Regions from separate parts of the Lysobacter enzymogenes genome, predicted to be linked through region 3. Evidence: predicted binding sites of a transcription regulator. Region 3 holds the regulator's gene; each other region holds the start of a gene.
What was found. Region 3 encodes sigma-54, which starts transcription at its own class of promoters, with help from an activator protein. Its sites were predicted from a motif close to TGGCACGNGCNTTGC; they were not measured.

Region 1: the regulator sigma-54 is predicted to act here: its motif matches at 2,518-2,532, upstream of glnA (type I glutamate--ammonia ligase).
Region 2: the regulator sigma-54 is predicted to act here: its motif matches at 5,020-5,034, upstream of pgaA (poly-beta-1,6 N-acetyl-D-glucosamine export porin PgaA).

What each region holds. Positions count from the first base shown of each region.
Region 1 is NZ_CP067396.1:204,556-211,540, reverse strand. Features, by position in the region: gene JHW41_RS00885 (TorF family putative porin) at 1-203, opposite strand, end outside; gene JHW41_RS00880 (GNAT family N-acetyltransferase) at 428-898, opposite strand; gene glnA (type I glutamate--ammonia ligase) at 1,026-2,435, opposite strand; gene JHW41_RS00870 (undecaprenyl-diphosphate phosphatase) at 2,730-3,536, shown strand; gene JHW41_RS00865 (DUF2750 domain-containing protein) at 3,547-4,116, shown strand; gene JHW41_RS00860 (hypothetical protein) at 4,269-5,201, shown strand; gene JHW41_RS00855 (META and DUF4377 domain-containing protein) at 5,292-6,149, shown strand; gene JHW41_RS00850 (RDD family protein) at 6,232-6,723, opposite strand; gene JHW41_RS00845 (SDR family oxidoreductase) at 6,740-6,985, opposite strand, start outside.
Region 2 is NZ_CP067396.1:3,883,223-3,890,207, reverse strand. Features, by position in the region: gene pgaC (poly-beta-1,6-N-acetyl-D-glucosamine synthase) at 1-782, opposite strand, end outside; gene pgaB (poly-beta-1,6-N-acetyl-D-glucosamine N-deacetylase PgaB) at 891-2,837, opposite strand; gene pgaA (poly-beta-1,6 N-acetyl-D-glucosamine export porin PgaA) at 2,840-4,939, opposite strand; gene JHW41_RS15860 (hypothetical protein) at 5,115-5,414, opposite strand; gene JHW41_RS15855 (GH92 family glycosyl hydrolase) at 5,389-6,985, shown strand, end outside.
Region 3 is NZ_CP067396.1:4,575,571-4,582,555, forward strand. Features, by position in the region: gene JHW41_RS18910 (KpsF/GutQ family sugar-phosphate isomerase) at 1-755, shown strand, start outside; gene JHW41_RS18915 (KdsC family phosphatase) at 904-1,452, shown strand; gene lptC (LPS export ABC transporter periplasmic protein LptC) at 1,449-2,015, shown strand; gene lptA (lipopolysaccharide transport periplasmic protein LptA) at 1,996-2,589, shown strand; gene lptB (LPS export ABC transporter ATP-binding protein) at 2,589-3,308, shown strand; gene JHW41_RS18935 (RNA polymerase factor sigma-54) at 3,409-4,857, shown strand; gene hpf (ribosome hibernation-promoting factor, HPF/YfiA family) at 5,182-5,517, shown strand; gene JHW41_RS18945 (PTS sugar transporter subunit IIA) at 5,572-6,036, shown strand; gene hprK (HPr(Ser) kinase/phosphatase) at 6,189-6,985, shown strand, end outside.

The DNA.
Region 1 (6,985 bases), 1.8 Mb from region 3:
CCGCGGAACAGGTAGTCCGTGGTCAGTCCGATCGAGCCGGAGGTACCGGCGAACGCCGGCGCCGCCGCGCAGGCGAGCGCCAGCGCCAGCAGCGCGCGTCGCGATGCGTATTTCTGTTTCGGAGCGTGTGCGGGCGTCGTCCTGACGCGGGACGCCGTGATGGCGACGGCATCGGTGGTGGTTTCGCTGGTGTGAGACGACATGACGCAGGCTCCTCATAAGCAGTGGCCCCTCCCCGGTCATTGCTTCGCGATGGAAGCTCTCGTGCGGGATGCGGCGGAACGCTTCGTCGTCGTTCTCGCCGTTTTCGGAAACAAGCCGCCCCCGCGGCGGACTTGGCCCGTCGTGCGCGTTCTCCTGGTTGAAGTCGAAATCGAAAGCCGCCCAAACGAACACGGCCCGAAGCGTTCGCTTCGGGCCGTGCGGGTTACAACTTCTTGCTCATGTACACGCTGTTGGGATCGTCGCGATAATCGGCGAAGGGTCCGCAGTAACCGAAGCCGTAACGCGCGTACAAGCTGCGTGCCGGCCCGAATCCATCCATCGAGCCGGTTTCCAGACTCACTCGCCGGTACGCGCGCCGCGCCGCTTCATCGAGAATGTGTTCGAGCATCGCCGCGGCCACCCCGCGCCGGCGGTGCGCGTCGGCGGTGCGCATCGACTTGATCTCGCCGTGCTCCGCATCCAACTGCTTGAGCGCGCCGCAGCCGAGCAGTTCGCCGCCGTCCCACACGCTCCAGAAGCTGATGCGCGGATGCTTGAGGCCGTCGAGGTCGAGCGCGTGGATGCTTTCCGGCGGCGACAGTTCGGCCATGCCCTGCAGGTGTTCGCGCAGCAGCGCGATCACTTCGGGACGGTCGAGCTGGCCTTCGCGGATCTGCATCGGTCGGATCTGCATCGGTCGCCGCTCCTGCGTTTGCAAGGCAAAACACATCCCGAAGGCGCCGGCGCGAGGCCGCCGCCCTGGGAGCATCGATCGTTGGACAGGCAGCGCGGCCGCTCGATGCGGCCGCGCCGCGGCGCCGTCAGACGGCGTAGTACATCTGGTATTCCAGCGGATGCGTGGCCGCGCGGAACTTGGTCACTTCCTGCATCTTCAGCGCGATGTAGCCGTCGATGAAGTCGTCGGTGAACACGCCGCCGGCCTTGAGGAAGTCGCGGTCCTTGTCCAGCGCTTCCAGGGCCTGGTCGAGCGAATGGCACACGGTCGGGATGCCCTTCTCCTCTTCCGGCGGCAGGTCGTACAGGTCCTTGTCGCTCGGCGCGCCCGGGTCGATCTGGTTCTTGATGCCGTCCAGGCCGGCCATCATCAGCGCGGCGAAGGTCAGGTAGCCCGACTGGATCGGGTCGGGGAAGCGCATCTCGATGCGGCGCGCCTTCGGGTTGGCCACGTACGGAATGCGGCAGCTCGCCGAACGGTTGCGCGCCGAGTACGCCAGCATCACCGGCGCCTCGTAGCCCGGCACCAGGCGCTTGTAGCTGTTGGTGCCCGAGTTGGTGAAGGCGTTGATCGCGCGCGCGTGCTTGAACACGCCGCCGATGTACCACAGCGCCATCTGCGACAGGCCGCCGTAGCCGTCGCCGGAGAACAGGTTCACGCCGCCCTTGGCGAAGGACTGGTGCACGTGCATGCCGCTGCCGTTGTCGCCGACCAGCGGCTTGGGCATGAAGGTCGCGGTCTTGCCGTTGCGGTGGGCGACGTTCTTGATGATGTACTTCATCGTCAGCAACTCGTCGGCCTTGGCGACCAGCGAGTTGAACTTGGTGCCGATCTCGCACTGGCCGGCGTTGGCGACTTCGTGGTGGTGCACTTCGACTTCGATGCCGACCTGCTCCAGCGTCTTGCACATCTCGGCGCGGATGTCGTGCAGCGAATCGAGCGGGGCGACCGGGAAATAGCCGCCCTTCACGCCCGGACGGTAGCCGCTGTTGCCGCCTTCGTATTCCTTGCCCGAGTTCCACGCGGCTTCTTCCGAATCGACGTGGAAGAAGGTGTGGCCCATGTCGTTGGCGTAACGCACCGAGTCGAAGATGAAGAACTCGGGCTCAGGGCCGAAGAAGGCCTGGTCGGCGACGCCGCTGGACTTCAGGTAGGCCTCGGCGCGCTTGGCGACGCCGCGCGGATCGCGCGAATAGGCCTGCATGGTCGCCGGGTCGAGGATGTCGCAGGTCAGCACCAGGGTCGGATCGGCGGTGAACGGATCCAGGAACGCGGTCGAGGCGTCGGGCAGCAGGATCATGTCCGACTCGTTGATGCCCTTCCAGCCGCTGATCGAGGAACCGTCGAACATCTTGCCGTCCTCGAACAGCGCCGGCTCGACGATCGACTTGGGGAAGGTCACGTGGTGCTGCACGCCACGCATGTCGGTGAAGCGCAGATCGACGAATTCGACCTTGTGGTCCTTGATGAGCTTTTCGACGTGTTCGAGGGACATGTGCCTGGATCCGGGATGAGTAAAGGGGGGTCGGACAACGCGGGGCCGTGCTGCGCCTGCATGTGCGCCTGCATGTAACAAAGCAAGTCGCGTGCCAAGCCCGATGCTGGCGCAAGCGATTGATTCGAAAGGATGACCGACTAAGCACTACGGGCTTTTGCACCAATATTGTGCAATACAAACCCGCTTCGCACCAATTTGGGCAAAAGCCTTTCCGTTATTCTGACCCGCCGGCGGCGCTTCCCCCGACCGCGACGCCGCGCCATTCCCGATTCCCATTCCCCACCGGCCCCAATGACCGACCTCTTAGCCGCCCTGCTCCTCGGCATCATCGAAGGCATCACCGAATTCCTCCCGATCTCCAGCACCGGCCACCTGCTGATCGCCCAGCACTGGCTCGGCGCGCGCTCGGACCTGTTCAACATCTCGATCCAGGCCGGCGCGATCCTGGCGGTGGTGGTGATCTATTGGAAGCGCCTGTGGGGGCTCGCGGTCGGCTTCACCCAGCGCGACAACCTCGACTACCTGCTCAAGCTCGGGCTCGCCTTCGGCATCACCGGCGTACTCGGCATCGTGGTCAAGAAGGCCGGCTTCACCCTGCCCGACCACGTCGCCCCGATCGCCTGGGCGCTGGTGCTCGGCGGCGTGTGGATGATCGCGGCCGAGCATTTCGCCGCCAAGCGCGCCGCCGCGCTCGGCGAGCGCAGCGACATCACCTGGACGGTGGCGACCCTGGTCGGCATCGCCCAGGTCGTGGCCGGCGTGTTCCCGGGCACCTCGCGCTCGGCGGCGACGATCTTCGTCGCCCTGCTCGCCGGCACCACCTCGCGCGCGGCGGCGACCGAGTTCGCGTTCCTGGTCGGCATCCCGACCATGTTCGCCGCCAGCGGCTACGAGCTGATGGGCGTGCTCGGCACCCCGGCCGCCGCGCAGGAAGACTGGAGCGCGCTGGCGGTGGCCTTCGTCGCCTCGGCGGTGACCGCCTTCATCGCGGTGAAATGGCTGCTGCGCTACATCCAGAGCCACCGCTTCACCGCGTTCGCGATCTACCGTCTCGTGTTCGGCATCGCTCTGCTGTGGCTGATGCCGAGCGGCAGCTGAGGAACCCGCCATGTCCGATCCGCACGCACCGCACGCCGACGCCTCGGGCCTGGAGCAGGAACTGCTCGAGGACCAGGCGCTGTCCGCCGCCGAACGCTATGCCGCGTTCCTCGCCGCGGTCGCCGACAGCGGCCGCTTCTGGGTGGCCGAATCGGGCGAATACCTGCTGACCCTGTTCGACGGCGACGGCCAGGAACTGTTGCCGGCCTGGCCCTCGGCCGCGACCGCGCGCGCCGCGCTGGCGCAAGCGCGCGCGCAATCGCCGAATTTGGCCGGCTATGCGCCGGCCGCGCGCGAGCTGTCCGCCTGGCGCGAGCGCGCCGCCGCGGCGATGGACGAGGCCGGCGTCGGTGTCGGCGCGTTTCCCGATCTGGCGATGCAGTGCGCGGTGGTCGCGCCGGCGCAGTTGCTCGAACACCTCGATGCGCTGATCGCCGAGTCCGACGCCGACGCGGCGACGGACGCGGACGAGACGGACGGCGATGCCGGCGACGATTCCGCCGGCGCCCCCGCCGCGCTCGACCTCGCCCAGGCGCAGCGCGCGCTGGCGCAGAAGTTCGCCAAGCCCAAGGGCGACTGAGCGCGCGGCCGGGGCCCGTCAACACAGACGCCGGCCGCGCTCGTATCGCCGCAACCGCGGCGATTCTTCGATAGTGCGAGCGCCATCGCAGATCGATGCGCGCGGCGCGCGCCGTCCTGCCTCAGGCTGTGCGCCCCGATATGGAGATCGCCATGCCCGCGTCGCTGTCGCCCCTGCGCATCGCCATAGCCGCCGTCGTCCTCGCGCTGCCCGCCGCCTACGCCGTGGCGGTGTACGCCAAGCCGGGCGGCTACCGCATCGACGAATCGTCGGACCCGACCTTCGTCCCGCTGCCGCGACGCAGCGCCAGCAGCGCCGACCTGCGCGAATACCGCTGGCAGGTGCAACTGGCCACGCGCGCCGACGGCAACGCGCTGCCGTTGCTGCAGGCCGATGCGCTCGATCAGATTTATCTGCAATTCGGCCCGGACCGCATGAGCTTCAGCGGCGGCGCCAACGAGATCTCGATGTACTACCAGGTCGACGGCTCGCGCATCGCCTCCTTCGTTCCGACCCGATCGGGCCTGCGCAAGCAAGGCGGCGGCTTCGTCTCGACCGCGGTCGGCACCTGGAGCGAACGTCCGCTGGCGATGGACCAACTGCTCTCCGCTCACCTCGCGCCGCCGTTCGAGCATTGGCTGGAAGGCAGCGGCACGGCCCAGCGCCTGCATCTGATCGGCGCCGACGGCACCCATTTCATCCTGCAGACCACGGATGCGGCCTACGGCGCCAAGGGCGAGCGCGTGAACCTGGAAATCGCCGCGGGACTGAAGCGGTGCTCGACCGGTTGCGGGCCGCTCAACGCGCCCAGGCCCGACTGCGTATCGGCGCGCAAGCTGCGCTGGGCGAACGGCGGGCCGCAGCCCGCGTCGGAATGGTTCACCCTGCCGCGGCACGCCTTCGACGGCCGGCGCATGCAGGACAACCAGCACCAGGTGCTGGAGACGCGCCACTACCCCAGCCTGAGCGGCAAGCAGTGCTCGGTCGGCATCTACGTCGTCGACTACGTGTCGCGCTACGAAGACATCGCCCGGACGCAAAGCGACGGCCTCACGACCGCGACGACCGCGACGGCCGCGCCGTGAGCCCGACCCGCGCCTGAACGCGCAAAACCCCACGCCGCGCGGCCCTGCGTTCATCTGGTTTTCGCGACTCACCCCGGATCATTGCGCCCCATGAAAATCCAACGTCCCCTGCTCCTCGCCGCCGCGCTGTCCAGCGTCCTGCTCGCCGCCTGCGCCGCGCCCTCGACCTCCGCCGACAAGGGCGCCGACATGTCCAAGCCCAAGGTCGATGCGACGATCAAGAACGACGCCGCGCCGGCCGCGCGCATCAACCTGCGCGGCTTCACCTGGAACCTCGACAGCGCCGTCGACGCCGCCGGCAAGCCGATCGCGCTGCTGCAGCGCGAAGGCAAGTACGGCCTGAAGCTGAGCTTCGTCGGCGACAACCTCGGCGTCTCCGGCGGCTGCAACCACGTCGGCGCCGGCTTCAAGCTCGACGGCGACCGCCTCGACATCGGCGATTTCCGCACCACGCTGATGGCCTGCCAGGACCAGCGCCTGATGCAGATGGACACCGCCATCAGCGAGCAGCTCAAGGGCAAGGCCCGCTACGTCATCGAAGGCGAGCCGCCGAGCCCGCGCCTGCTGCTGACCACCGCCAGCGGCGCCAAGCTCACCCTCAGCGGCGAGCCGACCGCGGAAACCCGCTACGGCAGCGCCGGCACCACGATATTCCTGGAAGTGGATTCGCAGTTGCGCAAGTGCTCGCACCCGCTGATCCCGAACCACCAGTGCCTGTGGGTGCGCGAGCGCGCGTACGACGCCAACGGCGTCGCGCTCAAGCCCAGCGACGAGTGGCACTTCCTGTACCAGGACATCGAGGGTTACCAGCACGAAGCCGGCATCCGCAACGTGGTGCGGGTGAAGAAGTTCGACGTCAAGAACCCGCCGGCCGACGCATCGTCGGTCGCCTACGTGCTCGACATGGTGGTCGAGAGCGAATCGGTGCCGGCGCCGAACGCGAAATAAGCGCAGCTCGCGCACGGGCGCGGCCTCGAACGCCAACGAAAAGCCCGGCCGCTCGCGCGGCCGGGCTTTTTTTCGCGCAGCGTCAGCGCGACGCCGGCGTCGGCTGCGCGCGCACCACCAGGGTCTTGGGCAGGCGGTCGTGCCATGCGGTCGGGCGCGCGGCCGGCGAGAACAGGATCGTGAACTGCTCGAACGGGATCAGCCGGGCGACGGTGCGGGCCAGCACCTGGCCCCAGCTCGGCGGACGGCCCTGTTCGTCGACCACGCGGGTGTTGGTCACCAGCTTGCCGAGGGTGACGCCGAACATGCCTTCCATCGGCACGTAGTAGACCAGCAGCACCAGCGCGGTCATGGCCAGGTCGCGCAAGGGGTCGGGCTGTTTGAGCGTTTCGATCACGCCCGGGTCGATCGCCGAGTAGACGCTGAGCCCGCAGAAGATCAGCGCCACGCAGGCGGTGCTGTCGATGAAGTAGTTGACCAGGCGCTGGATGCGCCCGGCCACGACCAGTTGCGCGGCGCGTTCGGCGCGGATCTGCGCCTGCGGCGCGGTGTAGGGATCGTGCGGTTCGTTCATGGCTGCGCTCGTTGGATCACAGGGTTCGCGTCTGGCCGCCGTCGACGTCGATGATCGCGCCCTGCATGTAGCTGGCCGCGTCCGAGGCCAGGAAGGCGACCACGCGCGCGACTTCCTCGGGCGCGCCGAAGCGGGCGATGCCGAGTTTTGCAGCCAGTTCCGCGGCGGCTTGGTCCGGTTCGATGCCGCGTTCGCGCGCGAGCGCGTCGACCCGCGCCCGGTTGCGTTCGGTGGCGATGGCGCTGGGGTTGACCGCGTTGAC
Region 2 (6,985 bases), 690 kb from region 3:
AGGATGAAGCACATCGCGTTGGGTTCGTAGCGGATGTCCCAGTGGTCGAGCTGCAGGCGCCAGCTGATGTCGATGTCCTCGGTCACCATGCTGTCGGACCAGTAGCCGATGCGGTGCAGGGCGCTGCGCCGGAACGCGCAGATCACCCCGGACACGGTGAAGATGCGGCCGTACACGCGCTGGGCGCGCTTGATCATGCCGATGATCGAGGAGAACTCGCCGACCTGCAGACGGCCCAGCAAGGTCGAGCGGTTGCGGATGCGCGGGTTGCCGGTGACCGCGCCGACGCGCGCGCCCGAGATCAGGTGCCAGACCATCCAGTGGGTCGCGTACTCGTCGAGCAGCGCGTCGCCGTCGATGCACACCAGGTATTCCGAGCGCGCGGCCAGCGCGCCCATGCGCATGGCGTTGGCCTTGCCCAGGTTGCGGTCGAGGTGGACCACGCGCAGGCGCGGGTGGATCGCGGCGAGGCGGTTGAGCTGCTCGCCGGTGTCGTCGCGGCTGCCGTCGTTGATCGCGATGACCTCGAAGTCCGGGTAGCGCTGGGCCAGCGCGGCGCCGAGGGTCTCGTGGACGTGGTCGCCTTCGTTGTGGCAGGGGATCAGGATGCTGACGAACGGCGCCGCGTCCAGCGGCGGCGGGTCGGTGCGGCCGCGCGAGGCGCGCTCGCGGCGGAAGTAGTAGTACAGCCCGCCGGCGATCCAGAAGAACGACATCACGATCGGATAGAAGAACGCGAACTGGAACAGCGCGGTCAGCACGGGGCTGGTGGTTGGGTTCATGGCGGGGCGACGCTCCCTCGGCGGCGGCCGGTCCTGGCCGCGCGCCGTTGGTGGATTCGAAGAGGCGGTCTGCTGTGGGCGGGCTGCTCTGGTGGGCGGTTCAGCGGCCTACTTCTCGATGTAAGGGAAGCCGCGCGCGGACAGGATCTCGCGCGCGTCGGAGGTGGATGGGCGGTCGGCGATGAAGTCGTCCGGGTACCACGCCAGGTGGCGCGCGCCGTCGGCCTGCAGGCGGTGGACGATGCGCTTGAGCTGCGCGGCCGGGATCGGCTTGCTGTTGTCGCGCCAGTCCACGGTCTGCAGCTCGAAGATGGTGCGCGACAGGCCGCGCGGCGAGGCTTTCACCTTGGCCACCAACTGGTCGATCCAGCGCTGCGGGTCGCGGCTGTTCTCCATCCACGGCATCGCCATCACCGCGGTGTAGTCGTAGGCGTTGTTGAACGCGGCCAGGTCCTGGGCGAACCAGGCTTCGCTCTTGGGCTGCAGCACCGGGCCGGCGAACAGGTTGCGCACGGTGATCAGCTTCGGCCGCCACTTGCCGGCGGCGCGGGTCAGCGCATGGGTGAAGTCGATCAGCGCCTGGGTGCGCGCGGCCGGCGCGTCGGGGGCGATGCCGCGCAGTTCGTCGTCGCGCAGCAGGGCGTCGTCGTGGAACAGCAGGCCCTCGGTGTAGCCGCTGACGGCGAGGTCTTCGTAGATCTGCGCGACGATCTCGCGGGTGCGCGGGTCGAACGGATTGAGGCGGTGGGTCTCGGCCGGGTTGCTGGCCTTGATCGCCAGTTGCGCGTCCAGCGCCTTGTCCGGCAGTTCGAAGCCGAGCACCGGCAGCCACGCGAACACCTTGACGTTGGCGCGGGTCTTGAGCTGCCAGGCGACGCGGTTGTACAGGTCCGCGCGCATCGGCAGCTGGCGGTTGGGGAAGTACATCGCGTCGGCCGAGCCGTTGCCGTCGGGGTCGGCGAAGGCCTGCAGGAACACGTGGCTGGGGCCGACCTGCTTGACCCGCTCGATCAGCTTGTCGAGGTTGCGCGCCTGCTGCGCCGGGTCGGCGTCGTAGACGTAGTCCAGGTCGACCTGCAGCGCGCGCACGCCGTCGAGTTCCTCGTCGTGGCGCAGTTCGTAGGTGAGGTCCTTGACCGTGGGGTTGTCGAACACCAGCAGGCGGGCGAGGCCGTGCAGGTCGCGGCCGACGGTCTGGTGGCGGCCTTCCAGGTCGAAGGTGACGGTCATGCCGAGCTTGTCGGCGAGGTCGTTGGTCTGGCTGTTGTAGGCCGCGTACGGCCACACCACCGACTGCGGCGACACGCCGAGTTCGCGCTTGATCTTGTCGGCGCTGGCGGCCAGGTCGCGGCGCACGCGTTCCAGGTACTGTGCCTCGGTCTCGTAGCGCTGCGCCTTGGCGTCCCATTCGCGGGTGATCGCCGCCGGCATGGTGTTGCCTTGCGGGTTGGAGGTGATGCCGCGGTGCAGGTTGTCGCTGTGCGAGGCGATCTCGATCAGGCCCGAAGCCTGCATCTCGCGCAACTGGTCCCAGGTGACGAAGTCGTCGTGGGTGAACATGCGCGGGCCGTAGTCGACCTGCTGGTCGCGCGGCAGGTCGACCCAGCCGGTCACCACCGCCATCAGCGCCGGGTAGTTGTACGCGCGCAGCAGCGGGAACACGTGGGTGTAGATGCTGCGCAGGCCGTCGTCGAAGGTCAGCAGCACCGCCTTGGGCGGCAGCTTCTTCTCGCCGCGCGAGGCTTTGATCACATCGCTCAGCGCGACCGGGTGGTAGCCGTGGCCGGCCAGCCAGTCCAGGTGCGCGGCGAAGTTCTGGGTGCTGACCGCGTAGGCGTCGGGGTCGCCCTTGCGCGCGACGTCGTCGCGCACGTCGTGGTAGCTCAGCACCAGCAATTGGTCGCCGCGGTTCTCGCGTTGCGCGGCTTCGGCGGCGCTGTAGTCCTTGTCCTCGGGCGCCTGCGCGGCGGGCGCGGCGAGGGCGGCCAGCGGCAGCGCCAGCAGCGCGGCGGCGAAGGCGCGGCGCAGCGCGGCGCGGACGGATGCGTGGCTCATGATCATTGTTCACCCCAGCGGAAACTCAGGTCGAAACCCAGGCGGTCTTCGCGGATGCCGTCGTAGACCGGGCGCGACCAGTTCACGCCGTAATCCAGCACCCGGCCGGTGCCGAAGCGCCATTCGTGTTCGTAGCGCACCTGCGGCACCCAGTGGCTGCCGAAGTTCTCCTGCCAATAAGGCCCGGCCTGCACGGTCAGGCGCTGGCGGAAGTGGCGCTCGTAGCGGCGCCAGGCCAGGTGGTCGATGCGCAGGCCGAGGTTGAGCGAGCCGTCGCGGCTGGGGTTGAAGTAGGGAATGTCGGCGCCGGTGCGGCTGGCGCGGCTGGCGTAGACGTCGGCCAGGCCGTCGATCAGCAGGTGCGGGCGGGTGTACAGGCGCTGCGCGCCGCTGAGGCCGAACGCGGTGCGGGTGTTGTCGTCGCTGTAGCGCAGTTGCTGCGCGGTCGCCGCCAGCGAGCTGCGCTCGCTCGGGGTCCAGCGCAGGCCCAGGCTCAGCGCGTCGGCGTGCAGGCCGGCGCGGCGCGCCTGCAGCGAGGCGTCCGGCGTGGTCGCGTACCACGCGGCGGTGCCTTGCAGGACGTCGCTGAAGCGCCAGCCGGCATCGAGGTAATAGCCGGTGCGGTCGCCGCTGGGCAGCCAGCGGTCGTTGCTGCGGTCCACGCCGAAGCCGACGGTCAGGCGGTCGTAGGCGTACAGCGCGCCGACGCCGGCGCGGCGGTCGTGCACGCGGTCCTTGCCGGCGCCGTTTTCATAGTCGGCCCAGGCGTCCTGCGCGTGCGCGGTCAGGCGCCAGCGGTCGCCGATCAGGGGGCTGGCGACTTCGACCTTGTGGGTCGCGTCGCGCGAACCCAGCGGCGAGGCGGTGGCGCCGCGGTCGCCGTCGGAATCGCTGCGGCCGAACGTGGTGGAGACCTGCCATTGCCAGCCCAGGCGGCTGTCCCAGGAGCGCCCCATCTGCTCGACCTGGACGTCGCGCGCGCGGTTTTGCAGCAGTTCGTCGTGGATCGGCCGGGCCAGGTCGACGCGGTTGTGTTCGAGCAGGCCGCCGACCTGGCCGACGCGCGCGGACACGTTGGTCGGTTCCAGGGTCTGGGCGATGCGGAAGCGTTCCAGCGCGCGGTCGGTCCAGCCGCGCTTTTGGTACAGCACGCCCAGGTCGGACTGCAGGCCGGAATTGCTCGGGCCGATCCGGGCCATCTGCTCCAGGCGCCGTTGCGCGCCGACCGTGTCTTCGCCGTACAGGCCGATCATCGCCTGCTGGCTGTCGGCGTCGTAGTGGCGCCAGTTCTGGTGGCTTTGCTTGGCGCCGGGCACGCGCACGAACGCCGGCTGCGCCTGCTTGATCTTTTCCAGCTGCGCGTCGGCGTCGGCGAAGCGCTCGCTTTCCGAATAGGCATAGGCCAGCTGCAACTGCGAGTCTTCGTCCTCGGGCCACTGCCGGGTGACTGTCTCCAGCACCGTCGCGGCTTCTTCCGGATGCTTGGCCGCGAGCAGCGACTGGCCGACCTTGGCCAGCGCGTACATCGGGATCTCGACGTTCTCGGCCTGCAGCGCGCGATAGCGCTCGACCACCTCGGCGTGGCGCTCCAGGTGGTTGAGCATGATCAGTTCGTCGAAGCGCGTGCGCAGGTCGGCGCGCTGCTGCTCCGGCGTCTGCGCGGCGCGTTGCTGCGCGAGCAGGTCGCGCGCCTGGCGCATCTCGTCCAGGCGCTGTGTCTCGCTCTGCGGATAGCCGGTGCCCCACAGCACCCGGCGGGCGAAGCGGTCGGCGTTCAGACGCTGGTGCTCGGCGGCGTCGAACAACTGCGGCCGGGCCTGGGCCAGCGTCCAGGCGCGCTCGGCGCCGCCGAGATCGGCCAGGGTCAGCACCTGCAGCCGGTACAGACGGTCGTCGCCGGGGCGCGCGGCCTGGGCCGCTTCGATCCGGCCCAGCGCGGGCAGCCATTGCCGTTGCGCGCGCAGACGCTCGATCTCCGGGATGGGATCGTCGGGGGAGGGCTGCGAATTATGACGTGTTGCGGCAAAAACTGACGTTGAAGGGCAGGTTGCGATCACCGCCGCGAGCGCGACGGCGAGGGCAATAGGACGCTGTATCGGCATGGGGACCGGGTTCCGTTGAGGACGGGCACGAACAGGGTGGCTCAAAAAATGTGAAGAAAATCACAGTTTGAGACGTTGACGCAAAAGCTGTGCCAAGTAGGTGAGGGCGGCGTCGGGTTGTCGTAATTCAAGCCGTTGTTTTGATTGTATTTTTATCCGGTGAAGAGGGTGTCGATCATGCTGCGCCGCGGTTTGACAATGCGCTTTTAGATCGATTCAAATCGAATGAATGCGGGGTGGCGGCGGCGATCGTGCCGTTCGGTGAGGAGGCGCGGATGTCGGAAGTGCTCAGGTCGAAAGTGCGGATTTCGGCGGGCTCGCTGCTGCCGGCGTTGCGGGCATGCAACGCGGCCGTGGCTGCTCCGATAAGGCGCAGCCCAGCGGCGGAAACGCGCCCAGGCCGGCGCGCGGTCGTCACGGCGACGCTGCTGGCGGCGGCCTTGGCCGCGATGTCGAGCGCGCATGCCGTGGGCAAGACGCGCGGCTTCTGGAGTTCGTTCGAACCCGCCGAACCGGCGCCGTCGCTGATCGCCGACAGCGCGCCGCGCCTGGTCGCGGCCGGCGGACCGCCCGCGGCCGCGGCGCTGACCGCCAAGCCCGATGCCGGCTTCACCGGCCTGCGCTCGCTGCGTTTCGACGGCAGCGGCGGCGGCGAGCAGCGCGCGCTGGTGTTCGAGGTCGATGTTCCGGTCGGCAAGGACAGCGAGCTGTCCTATCGGCTGTTCCCGCTGTCGGCGCGGCAACTGGATGCGAAGGCGGGCCAGCTCGACGACCTGCGCTACGCCTCCACCTTCGTCGCCCTCGATCTGGAGTTCGACGATGGCAGCCGCTTGTCCCAGCTCAAGGCGACCGATCGCTACGGCTTCGCGCTGAGCGCGCGCGGCCAGGGCGAGGCGCGGCTGCTGTATCCGGACCAGTGGAACGCGGTCGCCGCGCGCATCGGCGAGGTCGCCGCCGGCAAGCGCGTGCGCCGGATCGTGCTGGTCCACGACGGCGCGCTCGGCGCGCGTTACGGCGGTTACCTCGACGATGTGCGGATCGAGCCGGCGCGCGCGCGCAAGGACAAGGAGCTCGACAAGCTCGCCGCCAAGCATCCCAGCGAATTCGTCGACACCCGTCGCGGCAGCAATTCCAACGCGCGCTTCTCGCGCGGCAACAACTTCCCGGCGGTGGCGTTGCCGCATGGCTTCAATTTCTGGACCCCGACCACCAACGCCGGCTCGCACTGGATCTACCAGTACCAGGAGCGCAACGGCGAGGCCAACCGTCCGCGCCTGGAAGCGCTGGCGTTGTCGCACGAGCCCAGCCCGTGGATGGGCGACCGCCAGGCGTTCCACATCCTGCCGGCGCCCGGCGAGGGTGCGGTCGAGTTCGACCGCGGCAAGCGTGCGCTGAGCTTCGGTCACGATCAGGAGACCGCGCGTCCGGATTACTACCGGGTGCGCTTCGACAACGGCATGGTCGCCGAGATGACCCCGACCGACCACGCCGCGATGCTGCGTTTCACCTTCCCCGGCGCCAGCGGGCGGCTGTTGTTCGACCAGCGCGACGAGCACGGCGACATCGTCCTGGATCGCGAGGCCGGCACGCTCAGCGGCTGGACCGAGAACAAGAGCAAGCTCTCCGCCGGCGCGGGGCGGTTGTATTTCCATGCGCGCTTCGACCGGCCGGTGCGCGAAGGCGAGCGGCTGCCGCGCGCGGCCGGGCGCGACCGCGTCTCGGCGTGGTACGGCTTCGAGCTGGGCCGCGGCCGCCAGGTGACGATGCGCATCGCCACCTCGCTGATCTCGCTGCAGCAGGCGCAGCGCAATCTGGAACTGGAGATCGGCGAAGACGACGACTTCGAGCGCGTGCGCGAACGCGCACAGGCGGCGTGGGACGCGCAGTTGGGCCTCGTCCAGGTCGGCGGCGCGCCCGAGCACGAGCGGGTCACGCTGTATTCCAATCTCTATCGCCTGTTCCTGTATCCCAACAACGCCAGCGAGAACACCGGCAGCGCGCAGCAGCCGCGCTGGCAGTACGCGAGCCCGTTCGTGCCGGCGCCGG
Region 3 (6,985 bases):
ACGTCCACCCCGGCGAAGCCGGCCACGGCGACCTGGGCATGATCACCGACGCCGACGTGGTCCTGGCCCTGTCCTACTCCGGCGAGAGCGACGAAGTGCTGATGCTGCTGCCGGTGCTCAAGCGCCAGGGCAACACGGTGATCGCGATGACCGGCCGGCCGCAGTCGACCCTGGCGCGCGAATCCGACGTGCACCTGGACGTCAGCGTGCCGGCCGAGGCCTGCCCGCTCGACCTGGCGCCGACCTCCAGCACCACCGCCTCGCTGGCGATGGGCGATGCGCTGGCGGTGGCGCTGCTGGAAGCGCGCGGCTTCACCGCCGACGACTTCGCCCGCTCGCACCCGGCCGGCGCGCTCGGCCGCCGCCTGCTGCTGCACATCACCGACATCATGCACGCCGGCGACGACGTGCCGCGGGTCGGCGCCGACGCCAGCGTCAGCCAGGCGCTGGTGGAGATGAGCCACAAGCGCCTGGGCATGACCGCGGTGGTCGACGACGACGGCCGCCTGATCGGCCTGTACACCGACGGCGACCTGCGCCGCACCCTCGACGACCGCGGCGTCGACCTGCGCTCGACCCGGATCGCCGAGGTCATGACCCGCGCGCCTAAGACCATCGGCGCCGACGCGCTCGCGGTCGAAGCCGCGCAGCTCATGGAAACGCACAAGATCAGCGGCCTGCTGGTCGTGGATACTGAACGCCGCGTGGTCGGGGCCTTGAACATTCACGACCTGTTGCGAGCGCGGGTGGTTTAAGGCCAGGAGATAGCGGAGAGGAGCGAGGAGTGAGCGGGTTCGATCGCTGCCGTCGATTCCTCGCTTCCGCCAAGACCTTCGACTCCACGACCGCCTCGCCACCCGCATCCCTCTCACTCCTCACTCCTCTTCGCTCACTCCTCGCTCCATGCCCTACAGCCATCTCAACGACTACCCCGCCGACATCCGCGAGCGCGCCGCGCGCATCCGCCTGGCCTGCTTCGACGTCGACGGCACGCTGACCGACGGGCGGCTGACCTACGACGAGGGCGGGCGCGAGTACAAGAGCTTCCACGTCCAGGACGGCCAGGGCCTGGCGCTGCTGCGCAAGCACGGCATCGCGGTGCATTTCGTCACCGCGCGCGGCGGCGCGATCGCCGCGCACCGCGCCGCCGAGCTGGGCGCGAGTTCGCACGGCGACATCAAGGACAAGCTGGTGTGCGTCAAGCGGATCGCCGAAAGCCTGTCGCTGACGCTGGAACAGGTCTGCTTCATGGGCGACGACCTCGCCGACCTGCGCATCCTGCCGCACGTCGGCCTGGCGGTGGCGCCGGCCAACGCGCACCCGTGGGTGCGCGAGCGCGTGCACTGGCGCACCCACACGCGCGGCGGCGAAGGCGCGGCGCGCGAACTGTGCGATCTGCTGCTGGGCGCGCAGGGCCACGCCGACGCGATCCTCGCCGGAGCCCTGGGATGAACTGGCGCCTGCTTTCGACCCTGGTCCTGCTCGCCGCCGCCGCGCTCACCGGCTGGGCGTGGTGGTCGCAGCGCGACAAGCCCGCCGCGGCCAAGGCGGCATCGCGCCCGGATTACGTGCTGACCGACTTCGACGTGGTCGTGCTCAACAAGGAAGGCCGCGAATCCTTCACCCTGCGCGCGCCGAAGCTGACCCGCGATCCCAGCGACAAGACCATGGACATCGCCACCCCGCTGTTCCTGATCCCGGCCAAGCCCGGCAGCAACGGCGGCCCGTGGGAAGTGCGCTCGCAGCGCGGCTGGGTCAACGCCGAGGGCGACGAAGTGCGCCTGCGCGGGCAGGTCAAGGCCGACAGCACCAACGCCGCCGGCAAGCCGATCAACATCGCGACCGAGGAACTGAACGTCTTCCCGGACGCCAACAAGGCGACCTCGGACGTCGCGGTCAACATGACCCAGCCGGGCACTATACTGACCGGTCTGGGTCTGGACGCCGACCTCGAAACCAAGAACATCATCCTCAAATCCAACGTCAAGGCGCGCTATGAAGCGAAAGCCCGCTAACCTGCCGGCCCTGTGCCTGGCCGCCCTGTTGCTGGTGCCGGCCGCGAGCGCGTACGCGCGCTCCTCCGACCGCAACCAGCCGATGAACGTGGACGCCGACCGCAGCGACTGCTCGGTCGCCAGCGACACCGGCCCCTGCGTGCTCACCGGCAACGTGGTGATCGTGCAAGGCACGCTGCAGATCAAGTCCGCCAAGGCCGACATCAAGCGCGCCAACGGCGACATCAGCTACGTCACCCTGACCGGCTCGCAGGTCACCTTGAAGCAGGAGCTCGACGACGGCTCGCCGTTCAACGGCCGCGCCAACAAGGTCGACTACGACATGCCCAAGGACATCGTGATCCTCACCGGCAACGCCTTCGTCGACAAGGCCGGCGACACGATCAAGAGCGAGCGCATCGTCTACAACATGAAGACCGGCCAGGTCGAGAGCGGCGGCACCGGCAGCCGCGTGTCGATGCAGCTGCAGCCCAAGAACAAGGACGCCTCGGCTTCGCCGGCGTCCAAGCCCGCGCCCGCACCGGCCAAGCCGGCGCCGGCCAAGCCCGCCCCGGCCAAGAAGGGAGGCGGCTGATGCTGGTCGCCCAGGGCCTGCGCAAGGCGTACCGCCAGCGCGAGGTGGTGCGCGATTTCGGCCTCACCCTCGACGCCGGCGAGGTGGTCGGCTTGCTCGGCCCCAACGGCGCCGGCAAGACCACCTGCTTCTACATGATCGTCGGCCTGGTGCCGGCCGACGCCGGCACGATCGTGCTCGACGGCAAGGACATCACCTCCGAACCGATGTACGCGCGCGCCAAGTACGGCGTGGGCTACCTGCCGCAGGAACCCTCGGTGTTCCGCAAGCTCAGCGTCGCCGACAACCTGCGCCTGGTGCTGGAACTGCGCGAGGACCTGGACAAGGCCGGGATCGAGCGCGAGCAGGCCAGCCTGATGGAAGAACTGCAGATCACCCACGTCGCCGACCAGCTCGGCGCCAGCCTGTCCGGCGGCGAGCGCCGGCGCGTGGAGATCGCCCGCGCCCTGGCCGCGCGGCCGCGGCTGATGCTGCTGGACGAACCCTTCGCCGGCGTCGATCCGATTTCGGTCGGCGAGATCCAGCGAATCGTGCGCCATCTCAAGAATCGCGGCATCGGGGTGCTGATCACCGACCACAACGTGCGCGAAACCTTGGGCATTTGCGACCGTGCGTATATCCTGAACGACGGCGGCGTGCTCGCGCAGGGGGCTCCGGACGCGCTGCTGGCCAATCCCGATGTCCGTCGCGTGTACCTGGGCGACTCCTTCCGTCTGTGACCTCTGCGGTTGCCGGGCGTGAGGCGACGCCCGCGATGCGCGACCCGGCTGCCTGCGCCGTGCGGGCGGCCGTCCCAACCGGTCGCGTCATCCATCGAACATGAAGCCCCGCCTCCAAGCCTCCCTCGGACAACAGTTGGTGATGACGCCGCAATTGCGGCAGGCGATCCGCCTGCTGCAACTGTCGGCGGTCGAGCTGGAAGCCGAATTGGCGAGCGCGGTGGAAAGCAATCCGCTGCTGGACTGGACCGAGCCGGCCGCGCCCGAGCCCGGCGAGCCGGTCCACGCGTCGACCGTCACATCCTCTTCCAGCACCGAGGACAGCACCGGCGGCGAAGGCCCCGGGCCTGAATCCACGCCCGAGCCGGAATGGACCATGGACGACGGCGAGACCTGGTACGAGCGGGTCGGCCCGTCCGACCACGACGACGACTCGTCCGCGGCCGAGCAGGTCGCCGACGCCGAGACCCTGCTCGACCACCTGCTGTGGCAGTTGCACCTGAGCCCGCTGTCGCCGCGCGACCGCAGCATCGGCGTGGCGATCATCGAAGCCATCGACGACGACGGCTACCTGCGCGAGCCGCTGCAGGCCATCGCCGATTCGCTGGCGCCGGAGCTGAGCGTCGGCGAGGACGAGGTCATGACCGTGCTGCACCAGGTGCAGCGCTTCGATCCGGTCGGCACCGGCGCGCGCTCGCTGGCCGAATGCCTGGGCCTGCAGTTGGGCACGCTGTCCGACGACACCCCCGGCAAGGCGCTGGCGCAGCAGATCGCCTCCGGCCCGCTGGAACGGCTGCCGCGCGTCGGCGTGGCGGGCCTGGCCGCCGAACTCAAGCTCGACCCGGCCCAGGTCGAGACCGCGGTGCAGTTGCTGCGCTCGCTCGATCCGCGCCCCGGCGCGCAGATGGGCGCGATCTCCACCGACACCTATGTCACCCCGGACGTGGTGATCTGGCGCCAGCACGGCCTGTGGCGGGTCGCCCTGTCGGAGGCGATGCGTCCGCGCATCAGCATCCATCGCGGCTACGAAGGCATGATCCGCCACGCCAGCGCCGCCGACGCCAGCTACCTGCGCGGCCACCTGCAGGAAGCGCGCTGGCTGCTCAAGAGCCTGGAAGCGCGCGGCGATACCTTGCTCAAGGTCGCCCGCTGCCTGCTCAAGCAACAGGCCGCGTTCCTGGAATTCGGCGACAGCGCGCTGCGGCCGCTGACCCTGCGCGAGGTCGCCAACGAAATCGGCCTGCACGAATCCACCGTCTCGCGCGCGATCGCGCGCAAGTACGCGCGCACCCCGCGCGGCACCGTGCCGCTGCGCGCGTTCTTCGCCTCCGGCATCGACACCGGCGCCGGCGGCGAGGCCTCCAGCACCGCGATCCAGGCCATGATCCGGCGCCTGATCGAGGCCGAGAACCCGCGCAAGCCGCTGTCCGACGCGCGCCTGGCCGAGACCCTCAAGGCCACCGGCGTGCCGGTGGCGCGGCGCACCGTGGCCAAGTACCGCGAGGCGATGAGCATCCCGTCGTCGCAGGACCGCGTGCGCATGGGCTGAGCGGCGCCGTCGCGGCCCGTTCCGAAGCTTCTCAGCACCCGCCGCGACCGGGCCGCGGCTTATGCCGATTGCGCCCATTGTCATTGCAAAAACTTTACGACGGCGAAAAAACCCCGCCCGATCAAGGCCTTCGCGCGCGCCTAAGACCAAAGCACGAGGCCGGCCCCTTGCGCCCGCGTCCCATCGTGCGATGCTGGACTCCCTGGTCACGGCCAGGGCGTCACCCGGTTCCGTTTCGGTCCGGATGGGCCGGACGGAACTCCGACGTTCAGGTTGGAACGCTCTGAAGTTCTGCATTCATCCGCGACGTGAAGGAGGTCCCCGATGCGTATCGAAACCCACGGCCAGCAGATCGAAGTCACGCCCGCCCTGCGCGACTACGTGGAATCCAAGCTGGCCCGTCTGCAACGCCACTACGACCAGCCTTTCGACGTCCGCACCCAGCTCAGTCTCGACAAGCCCGACCACCGCGCCGAAGCTACCCTCAATCTCGCCGGCCGCACCCTGCATTGCGACGCCGCGGCAGTAGACATGTATGCCGCCATCGACCTGCTCGCCGACAAGCTCGACCGCCTGCTGATGAAGCACAAGAGCAAGCTGGTCGACCACCATCGCGGCGAAAGCCTCGCCCGCAATGGCGAAATCGGCGAAATCGGCTGAGTTCAGGCGTAAACTCCGCGCCAGCCAAGCAACGCAAGCCACACCCAAGCCGTCATGCCGCTTTACGACCTGTTGAGCGCGGAGCGCGTTGCGATCCTCGGAAGCCCCGGCGATCGCAACGCGGTGCTCGAAACCGCCGCCCGCCTGCTGTCCGGCGGCGACCCGCGCACCGCGGCCGCGCTGGACCTGGGCCTGCGCGAGCGCGAGCGCCTGGCCAGCACCGCCATCGGCCACGGCGTGGCCATTCCCCACGGCCGCACGCCGCTGCTGGAAACCAGTTGCGGCGCGTTCCTGCGCCTGGCCCAGCCGGTCGACTTCGGCGCCGCCGACGGCGAGCCGGTGGATCTGGTCCTGGCCATGGCCGTGCCCGAGCACCACGTGCAGCAGCACCTGCAACTGCTGGCCGAACTGGCCGAGCGTTTCGCCGATCCGGACTTCCGCGACTGCCTGCGCAGCGCGCCGGATGCGGCCGAACTGAGCCATCGCCTGCTCGACTGCTGTCGCCGCAGCGCGGCGTGAAGCCGGGACCGGGGACCGGGAACCCGGGACCCGGGACCGGGAAAAAGCCTTATGTCGTCGGTACGCTGCGCGCATTCCCGGCCTCGTATCCCGGTCCCCGGTCCCGGGTCCCCGGTCCCGGCCCCCGCAGCTCAATCACGTAAACTCCCCCCATGAGCAAAAGCATCCGCGCAGGCGAACTGTTCGAACAGCAGCGCGAGAAGCTGGCGCTGCGCTGGATCGCGGGCCAGCGCGGCGACGGCCGCCTGGTCGAGGCGGTCAACACGGTCGCGCGCCGGCCGTCGCTGGCCGGCTATCTCAATGCGATCTATCCCAACAAGGTGCAGATCCTCGGCACCGAGGAGCTGACCTGGCTCGACGGCCTGGACTCGCGCCTGCGCTGGGAAACCATCGAGAAGATCATCCAGTACCGGCCGCTGGCGCTGGTCATCAGCAAGGACCAGCCCTGCCCCGAGGACCTGCGCATCGCCGCGGAGGAAAGCGACACTCCGTTGTGGGCGTCGCCGCGGCGCGGGCATGAACTGCTCAATCACCTGCAATACCACCTCGCCCGCGCGCTGGCGCCGCAGATCACCCTGCACGGGGTGTTCATGGAGATCTACTCGATCGGCGTGCTGATCACCGGCGAATCCGGATCGGGCAAGAGCGAACTGGCGCTGGAGCTGGTCACGCGCGGGCATCGGCTGGTCGCCGACGATGCGCCCGAATTCACCCAGATCGCTCCCGACGTGCTCGACGGCACCTGCCCTGACATGCTGCAGGACCTGCTGGAAGTGCGCGGCCTGGGCGTGCTCAACATCCGCCAGATGTTCGGCGACACCGCGGTCAAGAACAACAAGTACCTGCGCCTGATCGTGCACCTGACCAAGCCGATGAGCGAACCCAAGGCCACCGGCATCGAGCGCCTGACCGGCGACACCAGCCTGCGCCGGGTGCTCGACCTCGACGT